Regions from separate parts of the Vibrio sp. R12-SW3-ISO1 genome, predicted to be linked through region 2. Evidence: predicted binding sites of a transcription regulator. Region 2 holds the regulator's gene; each other region holds the start of a gene.
What was found. The regulator CRP, encoded in region 2, controls carbon source genes, mostly activating them, when cyclic AMP is high. The targets are predictions, from matches to a motif close to TGTGANNNNNNTCACA.
Positions count from the first base shown of each region.

Region 1: a site for CRP is predicted at 1,638-1,653, ahead of deoD (purine-nucleoside phosphorylase). Genes of this name have one in related genera too.
Region 3: a site for CRP is predicted at 2,643-2,658, ahead of udp (uridine phosphorylase). Genes of this name have one in related genera too.

Region 1 covers NZ_JCBDGK010000021.1:32,631-37,529, reverse strand. The annotation lists gene AC6R0R_RS07225 (transposase) at 1-768, opposite strand, end outside; gene deoD (purine-nucleoside phosphorylase) at 824-1,534, opposite strand; gene AC6R0R_RS07215 (YbgA family protein) at 1,890-2,840, shown strand; gene AC6R0R_RS07210 (MerR family transcriptional regulator) at 2,830-3,621, shown strand; gene phrB (deoxyribodipyrimidine photo-lyase) at 3,618-4,899, shown strand, end outside.
Region 2 covers NZ_JCBDGK010000050.1:123,129-128,027, reverse strand. The annotation lists gene AC6R0R_RS16410 (capsule assembly Wzi family protein) at 1-406, opposite strand, end outside; gene AC6R0R_RS16405 (phosphoribulokinase) at 732-1,601, shown strand; gene crp (cAMP-activated global transcriptional regulator CRP) at 1,859-2,491, shown strand; gene AC6R0R_RS16395 (DUF1338 domain-containing protein) at 2,647-3,447, opposite strand; gene astD (succinylglutamate-semialdehyde dehydrogenase) at 3,567-4,899, opposite strand, start outside.
Region 3 covers NZ_JCBDGK010000018.1:95,329-100,227, forward strand. The annotation lists gene moaB (molybdenum cofactor biosynthesis protein B) at 1-428, shown strand, start outside; gene moaC (cyclic pyranopterin monophosphate synthase MoaC) at 438-920, shown strand; gene moaD (molybdopterin synthase sulfur carrier subunit) at 913-1,158, shown strand; gene moaE (molybdopterin synthase catalytic subunit MoaE) at 1,161-1,619, shown strand; partial or broken gene AC6R0R_RS05740 (GGDEF domain-containing protein) at 1,675-1,911, opposite strand; gene AC6R0R_RS05745 (CBS domain-containing protein) at 2,044-2,460, shown strand; gene udp (uridine phosphorylase) at 2,761-3,519, shown strand; gene AC6R0R_RS05755 (hypothetical protein) at 3,685-4,497, opposite strand; gene metG (methionine--tRNA ligase) at 4,704-4,899, opposite strand, start outside.

The DNA.
Region 1 (4,899 bases), on a different contig from region 2:
AGAGCAGTGATCGCGTGAGACAAAACGCGCAGGCGTTTGGTACGGATCATGATCGATACCACCAACGGGTTCTTCATTGGCCGAGTAGTTGACGTGTTGGCACAAAATGTAGCCGCTGTGGGCTTCACCCGTGGCAAACCACAATACGCCGTTATTGCTTTTCGGTTGCAGGGTGACGTAGTGAGATGCGAGTTCGTAGTGTTTGGCGTGGTTGACCCAACGAGCGTCAATCATGGCAAGCTTGCGTCGGCAGCGGCTGGCGATATGGTCAACATGGTCATAAAAGGTTTTGGGGTTGATGGAAAGCTTGCGGCAGATTTCACGCACGGAATAACCCGTAAACAGCAACCCAAGCAGGTTTTCTTGAAATTGACGTTTTTTGTTCGCCCCTGACCACTTATCGACAAAGGTCGATTGGCACGCTTTGCAACGATAGCGTTGCCTATCACCACTGTAGCCAAACGCGTGGTAGAGGTGTTTATGTGTGTGGACCGAAAGGCCCATGTTGGGGCAATCAGGCTGGCGACAAGCGGGCAGCCCATCGCTGTGCAGCTGGCGTAAACGTTGCAGTTCAGTCAGCACATCTTGATTGTTAAGTAAGGGGGGGAAAGCACCGCACTCCCGACATACCATCGCAGGTCGTTTAGGGTTAGCGTGCTGCACAACGTAACGATGCGCATCACTCAATCCAAAGTTGTCACACGCCAATGTTTTACAAAAATTGAGCTGTAACCCATCTGCTTCCTTTGGCAGTTTGCCAGTTGTCACTCTCTCCCCCTCGGGACTATCTGGGCAGCCAAGCGGTCACTTGGCTGCAATATCGTTACAGGTTGATGGCAGTTTCTAGCGCCACTTTCATCATGTCATTGAACGATTTTTGACGCTCTTCTGAGCTCAGTTTTTCACCACGGATGATGTGGTCAGAGACGGTCAGAATGGTGAGCGCTTTTGCGCCAAGGTCAGCCGCAACGCCGTAGATGCCTGCAGCTTCCATGTCCACACCAAGGATGCCGAGTTTTTCCATCTTCTCGAAGATGTCTGCTTCTGGTGTGTAGAAGAGATCTGCTGAGAATACGTTACCGACTTTGACTGGCACGTTTTGCGCGCGAGCTTGAGCAACGGCGGTTTCAAGAAGACCGAAGTCCGCAATGGCCGCGAAATCGTGATCGTTAAAACGGATTCGGTTGACTTTTGAGTCTGTGGAGGCGCCCATGCCAATCACGACGTCCATCAATTTTACGTCGTCACGTACCGCGCCACAGCTACCGACACGAATCACGTTCTTCACTCCGAACTCGGCAATCAACTCATGAACGTAGATACAGCAAGATGGGATGCCCATGCCGTGACCCATCACCGACACTTTTTTGCCTTTGTAGGTGCCTGTGTAGCCAAACATGTTGCGAACGTCACAAACTTGTTTGACGTCATCAAGGAATGTCTCTGCGATGTATTTTGCGCGTAGCGGATCGCCTGGCATCAATACGGTTTCTGCAAAGTCGCCTGGCTGAGCATTAATATGTGGGGTTGCCATAGTCATTACTCCAAATGGGTCAGTAATCGCGGTGCTGATTACCAATTATGTTGAACTTCAATTCTGTGTTGAGGCAATACTAGCCTTGTCAGCCATTGTTCCTTGAGAGGTTGCTCACAAAACAGGGTGTACCATGACGATTTCGAGATATTGATAACCAAATGTGTTGAAAGTGATTTAGCAATCGATTTGCAAAAACGTTTGCTTGGGGAGTGAACCAAAATGGTTAAGTTTGCGTAACATTGTACAAATAATTTTTTTGTACATGTTTCAAGTGCTGTGCTACTACTTATATGAGAAATTAAGTTATACAAGAAATTAAGTTGTACACATTTGATGGTGATGGGAGCTCAACATGGAAAAGCAAATTACGATCGGTATCAGTTCTTGTGTGCTGGGAGAAAAAGTCCGTTTCGACTCGGGTCATAAGATCAGCAAGTTTGTCACGAAAGAGTTGGCACCGTTTTTTGAATTTATGCCGATATGCCCTGAAGTGGGAATGGGGATGCCGGTTCCTAGGCCGACGATTCGATTGATGTCAAACGACGAGCGCATTGCGCTGGTGGAGACCAAAGATTCGAGCAAAGATCACACGGACGCCATGATTCGCTATTCCCAACAGAAGGTTGCCAGTTTAGTCGATGAAGAGCTATGCGGTTACATCGTTTGTGCTAAATCGCCCACCTGTGGAATGGAGCGCGTTAAAGTGTACCGTAAAGCTGGTGCGGAAAATATTGGGGTTGGGCTGTATACACAGCAGTTGATGGAGCAGATGCCATGGCTACCGGTTGAGGAAGATGGACGGCTCAATGATCCTGTGTTGAAAGAGAACTTCATTACCCGCGTCTATACCCTGCGTGATTTTTATGACTCAATGGGTGAGACGCCGACCCGTGGCAAAATCATCGCTTTCCACTCGCGTTACAAGTTGACCTTAATGGCTCATCACCCTGAAGCGTACAAAGAGCTTGGGCGCATGGTTGCGAACATCAAAGAGTACGACATCGAAGAGTTTTACCACTTGTACCGTACCGCGCTGATGCAAGCGGTGGCCAATCGCGCCAGTCGTAAAAACAACACTAACGTGCTGATGCACATCCAAGGTTACTTTAAGCGTCATCTCGACAAAGAACAAAAGTCTGAGCTGCGCCGCGTGATCGACGAATACCGTGTGGGTTTGCTGCCTTTGTTGGCGCCGCTAACGCTCATCAAACATTATCTATCCACTCATCCCGATGAATACTTGGCGAAGCAAAAGTTTCTGCAGCCACACCCACAGGAGTTAAGACTGCGTTATGGTCTGTGAAAAAAATTGGTATGCGATTAGAGAGGTCTCGGATTTAACCGGAGTTAAGCCTGTGACGCTGCGAGCGTGGCAGCGTAGATACAACTTGATCCAACCGGAGCGCACTGAAAAAGGCCACAGACTCTACACGGATGAGCACATTGCACTCATCAATGAGATTCAAGGCTGGCTCGCGAAAGGGATTTCGATTGGTAAAGTGAAAGCCCTGATCGGGTCTGATTTGCCAGATGAAGCGCTAGATGTCGGCAGTTTAGAGGCAGTAGAGGAGGTGCTTGAAGCGCTGACTAACCTCAACACCAAGCGTGCAGAGAGTGTGATTAATGGTGTGCTGAAAGAGTATCCTCTTGAGTTGGTTGAGCGTCAGTTCATCACGCCAACGCTCAACGCGCTCGCGCTAGTGAAACAAAGTCTGCGATCTTTGCATCTTGGTCTGTTTAATACCTTGATGGTCACCAAGCTCAACCAGATCATTGAGGCGGAAAACAAGGTGGCCCATCGCGGTAAATGTTTGGTAATCAATCTCGATGCGGCGCGCGATATCCACACCCAACTGTGGGCCCTGAGTCTGGTCAGTCAAGGCTATCGAGTCTTGATGATTGATGGCGTCGAGGATCTGTCGGGCCTCTTAGAGCACACCGCCGTTCACCGCTTTGAACAACTGGCGTTTTACAGTGCCACGAAGCCAAGTGAATCTCAGCTTAGTGTGATCAAAGAGTTAGAAGCGCAGCATGGGCAAGTCTCGCTGTCAGAAATGATCGAATTGGTAAGGAGAAGGTTTTGAATATTGTTTGGTTGCGCCGTGATTTACGTGTTGAAGACAATCACGCATTAGTGAGCGCCGTGAATCGAGGTCAACCGGTCGTGGCGTTATACATCGCAACGCCCGGTACCTGGCAAACCCACGATCATAGCCCAAGGCAAGCGGATCTCATCTACCGTCGCTTGCACGAGTTAAAGACGGAATTGGCCGAACTCGACATCCCGCTTTATTACGCGCAAGTCGAGACCTTCGCAGACAGCGCAGCGCTGGTGGCTGAGTTGGCACTGCAAGCTAAAGCAACGGGTCTGTATCTAAATAACGAGTATGAACTGAATGAACGTCGCCGCGATGAAGCGCTGGAGGAGGCATTGAGTTCAACTTCTGTGGACGTGCATCGCTTTGATGATAAATGTATTTTTCCGCCGGGCTCAGTGCGCAACAAGCAAGGCGACTATTTCAAAGTCTTCACCCCTTACAAGCGCGCTTATTTAAGTAAACTCTATAGTGAAGGATTCCACATCCAGACCTTCAAGAGTCAGCCGAGTGCAGGGTCGTTGCAACACCAAGATGTCGCCTTGTTGGATGAGGCGAGTCCGTTCAGTTACCCGCGTGAATCGAGCGAGCGATACAGTGTCAAGACTCGAGACATCATCGCTACCTTGCGAGAGTTTGTGCAGAGCAAAGCGGATGAGTATGGTGATAAGCGGGATTTCCCAGCGTTGGATAATACCAGCAAGCTGTCGCCGTATCTGGCGATTGGAGCGCTGTCGGTGCGTCAATGCATGGCGCGTTTAATGTATCAGCAAACGCTGCCACTCAGTGGTGGGCGAGAAGTGTGGCAAAGCGAGCTCGTATGGCGAGAGTTTTATCAGCACCTGCTCCACTTTGAACCCAAACTGTCGAGAGGGGAGAGTTTCAATGCTTGGGGAGAGGAGCTGAGGTGGCAAAATAACCCCAAACACATTGAGGCCTGGAAGCGCGGTGAGACAGGCTACCCTATTGTCGATGCGGCGATGAGGCAACTGAACGAAACGGGCTGGATGCACAATCGACTGCGCATGGTTGTGGCGAGCTTTTTGGTTAAAGATCTGCACGTCGATTGGCGTATTGGCGAGCACTACTTTATGCGCCAACTGATTGATGGTGATTACGCTGCAAATAATGGTGGATGGCAGTGGTGCGCGTCAACGGGGTGTGATGGTCAGCCTTACTTTCGTATTTTTAACCCGACCTCTCAAGGTGAGCGCTTTGATGCTCGTGGTGCGTTTATTCGCCGCTGGGTGCCAGAGTTGAGTTCAG
Region 2 (4,899 bases):
TATCATTAGCGCCATATCCTAAAGACACTAGCGGCCCTGTCTGGTACTTCACTTTCGACATGAATTTACCACGTCCATATTGCGCATTACTCATTGAATGCCGCAACTGTCGATTTGCTACTAAGGCTTGTTCATCTGATATATGATTGTTGGCGAGATCATCGCCGATGCTAAGCCAACGTAGAGGAAATGTACTAACGGGAGAGTTCATCAGGCCAATATTTGAGAGTTGATTGAGTGATGCTCTTAGGAAAGGGTCATGGGACTCTAGCCATGGTGACGCTTTTACACCAAAGGGAAGACAGAAAAGAGACAACACCCACATTAAACCGAAAAATACTTGCAGTGTTACCTCTGAAAACGTGTCTTTTATAAAGAACCGACGTCCTAAACATCCATTTACCACAACTAGAACCTTTGATTCTCTTTGAATCCCACTGACATAACCTATAATTATTATTAGCTTATTAGAATTTTGGTTTTCGATGAAATGGTGAACTAGCTACAAATAAGCACGCCCGATCATACTGCATCAATCACAAAGATATGCAGTATATAGAGTATTAACATATCAATAAAGTACTTCCCTTCTCATTATACTACGTAGTTAAAATGCAACTTGCGAAAATAAGAATACTGACGAGTAGCAAACTGCTCAAGGGGCACACTCGCCTTCGTTTTGGTGATATAGTGCGAACATACAAGGACAGGTATTACACATAAGGTTTGTCATGTCAGCAAAACACCCCATTATTGCCGTAACGGGCTCTTCCGGTGCGGGCACAACCACGACCTCTGAAGCGTTTCGCAAAATGTTTAACATGATGCGCGTGAAACCGGCTTGGGTGGAAGGGGACAGTTTCCACCGCTTTACGCGCCCAGAAATGGATGTCGAGATCCGCAAAGCGCGCGAGCAAGGACGCCACATCAGCTACTTTGGTCCGCAGGCGAACGACTTCCCTGCGCTGTCTGAGTTTTTTAAGCAGTATGGCAATGAAGGCACAGGGCAAATTCGTCGCTACTTGCACACCTTCGATGAAGCCGTGCCCTACAATCAAATGCCGGGTACCTTCACGCCGTGGCAAGATTTGCCGGAAAATTCTGACGTGCTGTTCTACGAAGGACTGCATGGCGGCGTGGTGGATGGTGAGGTCAACGTCGCCCAACACGTCGACTTTTTGATTGGCATGGTGCCGATTGTGAACTTGGAGTGGATTCAAAAATTCGTCCGTGACACGCGCGATCGCGGTCACTCACGCGAAGCGGTAATGGACTCGATTGTCCGCTCGATGGATGACTACCTCAACTACATTACCCCGCAATTTTCGCGTACCCACATCAACTTCCAACGCGTGCCGACCGTCGATACGTCCAACCCACTTAACGCTAAAGGCATCCCAAGTTTAGATGAAAGCTTTGTGGTGATCCGCCTGCGCGGCATCAAACAGGTCGACTTCCCATATCTGCTCGCTATGATTGATGGCTCTTTCATGTCGCGCCACAACACTATTGTCGTGCCGGGGGGTAAGATGAGTTTTGCGATGGAGCTCATCGTCAGACCTATCCTACAGCAGCTTATCGAGACGGGTAAAATTGGCTAGCGATCAGTCCTAAGACCCGTTTACTTGTCATACCGTGATCATGTGCACATTTTTGCGTAAACAATCACCAACTTGACACGATTAAAATCAAGAAATCCCTTTTGAAAAAGGCTACTATTTGTAACCGAAACAAAGATGGCTTGCAGCATTGAATAAGTGCTCTTATCCTAAAAAGCCTTGTTCAAGGCTTCGCGCCTTTTACTGGCGCGACAAAAATGGAAAGCGGCAAGCGTACCCTGCAGAGGAAGTGAGATATTATGGTTCTAGGTAAACCTCAAACCGATCCAACATTAGAGTGGTTCCTGTCACATTGTCATATTCATAAGTACCCATCAAAAAGCACATTGATCCACGCCGGTGAGAAAGCAGAGACGCTTTACTACATCGTCAAAGGCTCTGTGGCGGTACTGATTAAAGACGAAGAAGGTAAGGAAATGATCCTTTCTTACCTAAACCAAGGTGACTTTATCGGTGAACTTGGTCTATTTGAAGAAGATCAAGAGCGTACCGCTTGGGTTCGCGCTAAATCACCTTGTGAAGTTGCAGAGATCTCATTCAAGAAGTTCCGTCAGCTTATCCAAGTCAACCCTGACATCCTAATGCGTCTATCTGCGCAAATGGCAAGCCGCCTACAAGTGACGAGCCAGAAAGTCGGTGACCTCGCCTTCCTAGACGTGACAGGCCGCATCGCGCAAACGCTACTTAACCTAGCGAAACAGCCAGATGCAATGACGCACCCAGACGGCATGCAAATCAAGATCACTCGTCAAGAGATCGGTCAGATTGTCGGCTGTTCACGCGAGACCGTTGGCCGTATCTTGAAGATGCTTGAAGAGCAAAACCTGATCTCCGCCCACGGTAAAACCATCGTCGTCTACGGCACGCGATAGGGTATTAGAGGCGAGTTCCTAGTGGCTAGTTCCTAGAGAAAACCTTTAAAGATTAAGAAAGCCACCCTGTCTACCAGCGGTGGCTTTTTATTTACCACTACCTATTACCCATCACCCATTTCACCAGCCCCCCTCTAGGAACTAGCAACTAGGCACTAGGAACTTCCCCCATCCGTACTCTCAAATATCTTATCCGCTGAAGCCGCGACAAACCCTGGGTAGAGCTCACCATTACTCATCGGATAGCGTTTGGCGAATTCGTAGAAGCCACCTGGGGTCACTTGCGTACCGTCACTAAAGCTCACCTCGACTTTGTCTGCCATGGTGGACGATTGCTCAAGCAGTACCTCTGGTGAGCCTTTCACTTCGCCGCCCGACTCATTGATGACAAAACCCGCTTGGCGCAGGTGCTCATTCACCGCCGCGACCTCGTCAAATGCCTTGAGCTGATTAACGCTTACGGTGAAATGGTTAGCCCCATAGCCGTGCGCCGCAAGCCATGCTGCGTACTCACTCTCTTGGGCGAGGGTTTGAAAATCTTCATAGCTGAGATCCCACAAACGGCCCGCATACAAAAACTCATGGCTTTGCAGTGCGGATGCCTCCACTTGTGCCACCAGCTTGCTGACAATGCGTTGCAGCGGCGCTGAGCACTCTTCGACTTTCAGCTCACTGATGAACACTTTTGGCAACGTCGGATCGGCGTGCTCGTAGTGCTTGGCGACCAAGTGTTTGCTCTCAAAAAGATAATCACCACACGCTTGGTAACCCAGCGCAATAAATGGCGCAGCCAATGTCTCGATACCGAGCGGCGCGATGTTAAAGGTGCGCAGCGCAATATGGTCATTGATCAGCGGCTCATCTTCTTCTAAAAGCTGATGAACCTTGGCCGCTTGAGGGCATAGACGGGAAATATAGTCTTGCCACAGTAAATCGAACAGTTGAGCAGGCGTCATAACGTCTCCATGTTAATCGTGAAGCTGAATCGTAAAGCTAGTTCTTTAAAAGAATGGCTTAATCACAAACCTAGCAATGAATCGAACACCTTGGGCTCCAAGTGAGCCCAAGGTGCCTCTTACAGTTCTACACCCGGGCTTAACGCCTCAGGCAGCAAGGTGTGCTCGCCTTCCATCGATGCCATAGGGTAAGCGCAATAGTCCGCAGCGTAGTAAGCACTTGGGCGAAGGTTGCCCGAGGCGCCCGGTCCGCCAAACGGCGCATCGCCACTCGCCCCAGTTAATTGGCGGTTGCGATTGACGATCCCTGCACGAATGTGGTCAACAAAGTAGGCCCACTCATCATCATCGGTGGACACCAGCCCAGCAGAGAGGCCAAAGCGGGTGTCATTGGCCAGCTCAACCGCGCGCTCAAGACCTTGATAACGCACCACTTGCAGCAGCGGGCCAAAATACTCTTCATCTGGCAGCGCGTCGATGGCCGTGACATCAATAATCCCCGGAGTGACAAACGCTGCCTCGCCCGCTTTCGCTTCCACCAAGCTCACACCACCAAGGCTCTGCAAGTTCGCCTGTGCGTTGAGGATAAAGTGTGCCGCAGCTTTCGAAATTTGTGGGCCCATAAAAGGCGCTGGCTCTGCAAACGGCTGATCGACGCGCAGCTTGCGTGTGGCCTCAACCAAGCGATTAACCAAAGCATCGCCTTTGTCGCCCACAGGCACATAGAGACGACGCGCGCAGGTACAGCGCTGCCCAGCACTGATAAAGGCCGATTGCAAAATGGTGTAGACCGTCGCGTCCAGCTCACCGTAGTGCTCACTGATGACCATAGGGTTGTTGCCGCCCATCTCCAGTGCCAGCATCTTGTCTGGCTGACCGGCAAATTGGCGATGCAGCAGATGACCTGTATTGGCGCTACCAGTAAACAGCAGGCCATCAATGCCTTTCGACTCTGCTAGCGCAATGCCCGTCTCTTTGCCCCCTTGGACTAAATTGATCACGCCCGCAGGCAATCCAGCTTGTTGCCACAGCTTCATCGCTAGTTCACCGGTCAGCGGCGTTTGCTCTGACGGCTTGAACACCACAGTATTGCCCGCCAGCAGTGCTGGGACAATGTGACCATTGGGCAAATGACACGGGAAGTTATACGGACCAAACACCGCCATCACACCCAACGGGCGATGGCGCAGCACAATTTGGTTACCCGCCGCTTCACGGGTACTTTCGCCTGTGCGATCATGATAAGCGCGAATAGAGATGGCAATTTTACCCGCCATGGCCGCGGCTTCTGTGCGCGTTTCCCACAACGGCTTGCCGGTCTCTTTGGCAATCACTTCGGCTATCTGCTCACTGCTCTCTTTCACTTTTTCAGCAAACGCCAGCACGATGGCTTCGCGCTGCGCAAAACTGAGTTTTTTCCATGTCTGGAAGGCGTTTCTCGCCGCGCTGACC
Region 3 (4,899 bases), on a different contig from region 2:
CGGGACGCTACTTGGTCGAGCAAGCTCAAGAGGCAGGACACCAAGTGGTTGATAAACAAATTGTGATTGATGACATGTATAAGATTCGTGCCATCGTCTCTCAGTGGATTGCGGATGAGTCAATCCAAGCGGTGATGATCACCGGCGGTACGGGGTTTACTTCTCGCGATAGTACGCCTGAAGCACTGAAGCCTCTGTTTGATAAAGAAGTGGAAGGGTTTGGCGAGCTATTTCGCATGGTCTCTTTTGAAGAAATCGGCACTTCAACGATTCAGTCACGTGCCATTGCTGGCTTTGCCAATCACACCGTGATTTTTGCCATGCCGGGTTCGACAGGCGCGTGTCGCACAGGCTGGACTAAGATTATCAAGCAGCAGTTGGATGCCAGCCATCGTCCTTGTAACTTTATGCCTCACTTATCAGTATAAGGGGATCGCATGAGTGAACTGACTCACATCAATGCTTCGGGTGAAGCGAATATGGTCGATGTGTCGAGCAAAGCAGACACAGTGCGCGAGGCGCGCGCTGAAGCTTTTGTTCACATGGCGCCAGAGACGCTGCAACTGATTCTCTCTGGAGAGCATCACAAAGGTGACGTGTTTGCCACCGCTCGTATTGCCGGTATTCAAGCCGCGAAAAAAACCTGGGACTTGATTCCGTTATGCCACCCGCTGTTCCTGTCCAAAGTGGAAGTACAGTTGGAAGCGCTGACCGAAAAGAGTCAGGTGCGCATCGAGTCGGTGTGCAAGCTCGCCGGCAAAACCGGCGTGGAGATGGAAGCATTGACCGCGGCTTCAGTGGCGGCGCTGACCATCTACGACATGTGTAAAGCGGTTCAAAAAGACATAGTGATCGGTTCGGTGCGTCTTTTGGAGAAAACGGGCGGAAAATCCGGGCATTTCAAGGTGGATTATGATTAACGTATTGTTTTTTGCGCAGACGCGCGAGTTGGTTGGCGTTGATACATTAACGCTCCCTGACCAATTTGACACCGTGGAGTCATTGCGTGCGCATCTTGCGCAGCAAGAGGGCAAATGGTCTCTCGCACTTGAAGCGGGTAAACTGCTCGCAGCGGTGAATCAAGCGATTGTGCCGCTTACCCATCCGCTGAAAGATGGCGATGAAGTGGCCTTTTTCCCACCAGTGACTGGGGGCTAACGATGACGGTTCGTATCTCTGTTCAAGCGGATGATTTTGATGTCGGTGAGGAGTATGGTCAGTTGGCGAAAGACGCCAGTATTGGCGCAGTGGTGACCTTTGTCGGTAAGGTAAGGGACATGAACTTGGGCGACCAAGTGACCGGTCTTACCCTTGAACATTACCCAGGAATGACGGAGTCATCGCTGCAAAAGATTTGCGACAGCGCATTGGCGCGTTGGCCGCTGGATTGTGTGCGTGTGATCCATCGTATTGGCGATCTTGATATTGGCGATCAAATTGTGTTTGTCGGTGTAACGAGTGCGCATCGCAAAGCCGCGTTTGAAGCGTGCGAATTTGTGATGGACTACCTTAAGACACAAGCGCCGTTTTGGAAAAAAGAGCGCACGACAACCGATACGCGCTGGGTGGAATCGCGTGAGTCCGATGCGCAAGCCGCACAGCGCTGGCAACAACCCTAGTGGATGCCTTGCTCTACCACTGATTGATTTGATGAATCGTACCCCGGCGCTGTTTTTTGGCAAAGAACAGCGCTTTGTCAGCTGGAAGTACTTGGTACTGGTCCAGCCCGGCAATGACTCTTGGTTCATGGTGACGCGTCGTATCACGTCCACCTATCGCCTCCACATAGACGCCCGTTTTGCTGATTAAAAAGGTCGGCTCAGGCAAAGAGGCAAACACCGTATGCATCAACGCGGGGTTCACTTTCATCAATTCAGTCAACGTTGAGTTCACGGGCTCATACCTCTCCATCGCTATCACTAATTACAGTTTAGTCATTAAGTTGAGGGGCGGTGGAAAAATGCGCAGCGCCATTTGTGAAATCAAGAAATTAGACGACAATATATAGTATGACCCACCCAGAGCACGGACAAGGAGACGCAGATGGAATCATTAAAGGTCAGAGACTATATGACGTTACAAGCGGTGACATTTACCCCCAATATGTCGTTGAGTGCGGCGCTTGAAAAGGTGATGAACTCAAATTATCTCGGTGGGCCCGTGATTGACGAGAGCAAAAAAGTGATTGGTTTTCTCTCGGGCCAAGACCTGTTGGATAAACTCATCAAGGTGAGTTACTACTGCCAAGATACCCATATCGTATCGGACTGTATGAGCAAGGAGGTACTTTCAGTGACCCCTGAGACTTCTATTATCGAGTTGGCGGATATGATGAAGGTCGGTAAGCCTAAGGTCTACCCTGTCATTGACAATGGTCGATTGGTTGGGATCATCACGAGAAGAGATGTGTTACGCGCGATCGGTAAAACCATCAACGATTGCTTTAAGCATCCGGTTTAATCTACGTCTCGCCGTTTATTTCGCTCTCGGAGGCATCGCTGTTGACCTCGGGGTGATGGCCGTAGCGATGAGAAAACGTGAGATCAAACGGCGGTTTTATGTGCAAAATTGACGATATTGCGCATTAAAGTGTGATGCAAAACGGTTTATTGTGAAAATGAATGTTTTGTTGCTTTGTTATGTGTGATCTAAATCACTATATATTGCTGCTGACTTGGTTAGAGTAGCCGGGTACCCAAACAAATGTAAGAACAGGCCGCCACCCATTCGATGAGCCTGTCACTATAAGGAGCCTCCCCTATGTCTCAAGCTGTTTTCCACCTTGGTGTTACGAAAGATGATCTTGCTGGTGCGACACTCGCGATCATCCCTGGCGATCCTGCACGTGTGCAAAAAATTGCTGAAGAGATGGATAATCCCATCTTTCTCGCCAGTCACCGCGAATACACGCTGTACCGCGCTGAATTAGAGGGCAAGCCTGTTGTTGTGTGTTCAACCGGTATTGGTGGCCCATCGACTTCTATTGCGGTTGAAGAGCTAGCGCAGTGTGGTGTGCGTACCTTCCTACGTGTTGGTACCACTGGTGCAATCCAACCGCATGTGAATGTTGGCGATATGATTGTTTCAACCGGCTCTGTGCGTCTCGATGGTGCCAGTCTGCATTTCGCGCCTATGGAGTTCCCAGCGGTGGCTGATTTTGATGTGGCAACAGCGATGAAAGCGGCGGTAGAAGAGACAGGTGCAACGGTTCACATGGGTGTCACGGCTTCCAGTGATACCTTCTACCCTGGTCAAGAGCGTTACGATACTTTCTCTGGTCGCGTGGTGAAACGTTTCCAAGGCTCGATGAAAGAGTGGCAAGATATGGGCGTACTGAACTTCGAGATGGAGTCAGCGACCTTATTGACGATGTGTGCAAGCTCTGGCCTAAAAGCAGGTTGTGTGGCGGGTGTCATCATCAACCGAACTCAAAAAGAGATCCCTGATCACTCTACGCTAAAAGAAACCGAAGCACGCTCGATTAAAGTTGTCGTCGAAGCGGCGCGCAAAATGCTCTAAGTAACGATGCTCTAAGTAACAAAGCTCTAAATATCAGAGTCTTTAGCGCATATTCGCGTTGAGCAAACAATGATGAAAACGGCCAGGTCTTATCACCTGGCCGTTTTATTTATTTAACATAGATTGGCAACAATAGATTTTGCTAAAACGTGTATCGCTAGCCGTTCACGCTATCGCTACTCGAGGAAGTGGCAGATAGAGTGTTTCCGTCATGTCCGATAACACTTGGTCATAGACTTGCGAGATAACCGCAGACACGTCACTGGTCAGTTCATACAAGGCTTCTTCTGTCCAATCTAGCTCCTCGCTGATGGCGATTTCAGTCAGGTCACGCATCGCGGCACTGCTGGCTGGCGAGGCAACACTCAATGGACTGATGATCGACAGTTGGTTAAGTTTACGACGTGTTTTGTCGCAATAGTATTTAACGCGCAAGCGACCATCAATAGTATCGATTTCTGGAATGCACAAACGCAGTTGAGTCAGCACTTCCATACTGTCGAGGATTTGTTGCCAGTTCATGTGGTACTCATCACTGAGATCTTCACGCTCAGACTCAATCAACCATGCAATCGCGACTTCATCCATCAAGAACATGCAGTGACGAATGGTTTTACCGTGGATGACTTGGTTGCGAATCACGGTTCTGTCTTGCCACTCTTTATGCATGCCTTTGAGTTTTAATTGGAAAATTCGGTACATGGGTTTGTTGTCAAAGGGCGCGTTGGCCACCAAGCCATTGGTGATATCGACCATTTGATCGTAGAGCGCTTCAATTTCTTCCAGCTCACTATCCGTCACCTCCTTGGTTAACGCCAAGTGGGTCGCGCTACGATGTTTGCGGCTAAGCAACATCACCTGTCGCAGCAAGACCAGTGTTTCAAACTTGCGCTCTAAAGTGCTTTGACGCTTTTTAGAGAAGTAAAGCATGACAGCCAATACGGCTATCGATAGAACCACTGAGATCAACACAAACATAACGTACTCCTTGTACTCGCCTACTACTAAGTGGGTAGAGCAGGAACAGTGCCAACTTATAAGTTGTTTTAATACAGTAGGTTACATTCTGGAGGGCGAAGGGGTTGAACGGTTTTGGTGCAAAGTAAGCCCTAATATTGTGATTGAGGGCACAAAAAATCCCCGCGGACGGTGTCACGCGGGGATGAGTGATACGAGCCTGGTGATTACATCACGCGCATACCTGGCTGTGCGCCTTCATGAGGCTCAAGAATCCATAGCTCGCTGCCACCAGGGCCTGCTGCTAGGATCATGCCTTCCGACATACCAAATTTCATCTTACGCGGCTTAAGGTTCGCAACCATCACGGTGAGTTTGCCTTCAAGCTCTTCGGGTTTGTAAGCAGACTTAATACCAGAGAAG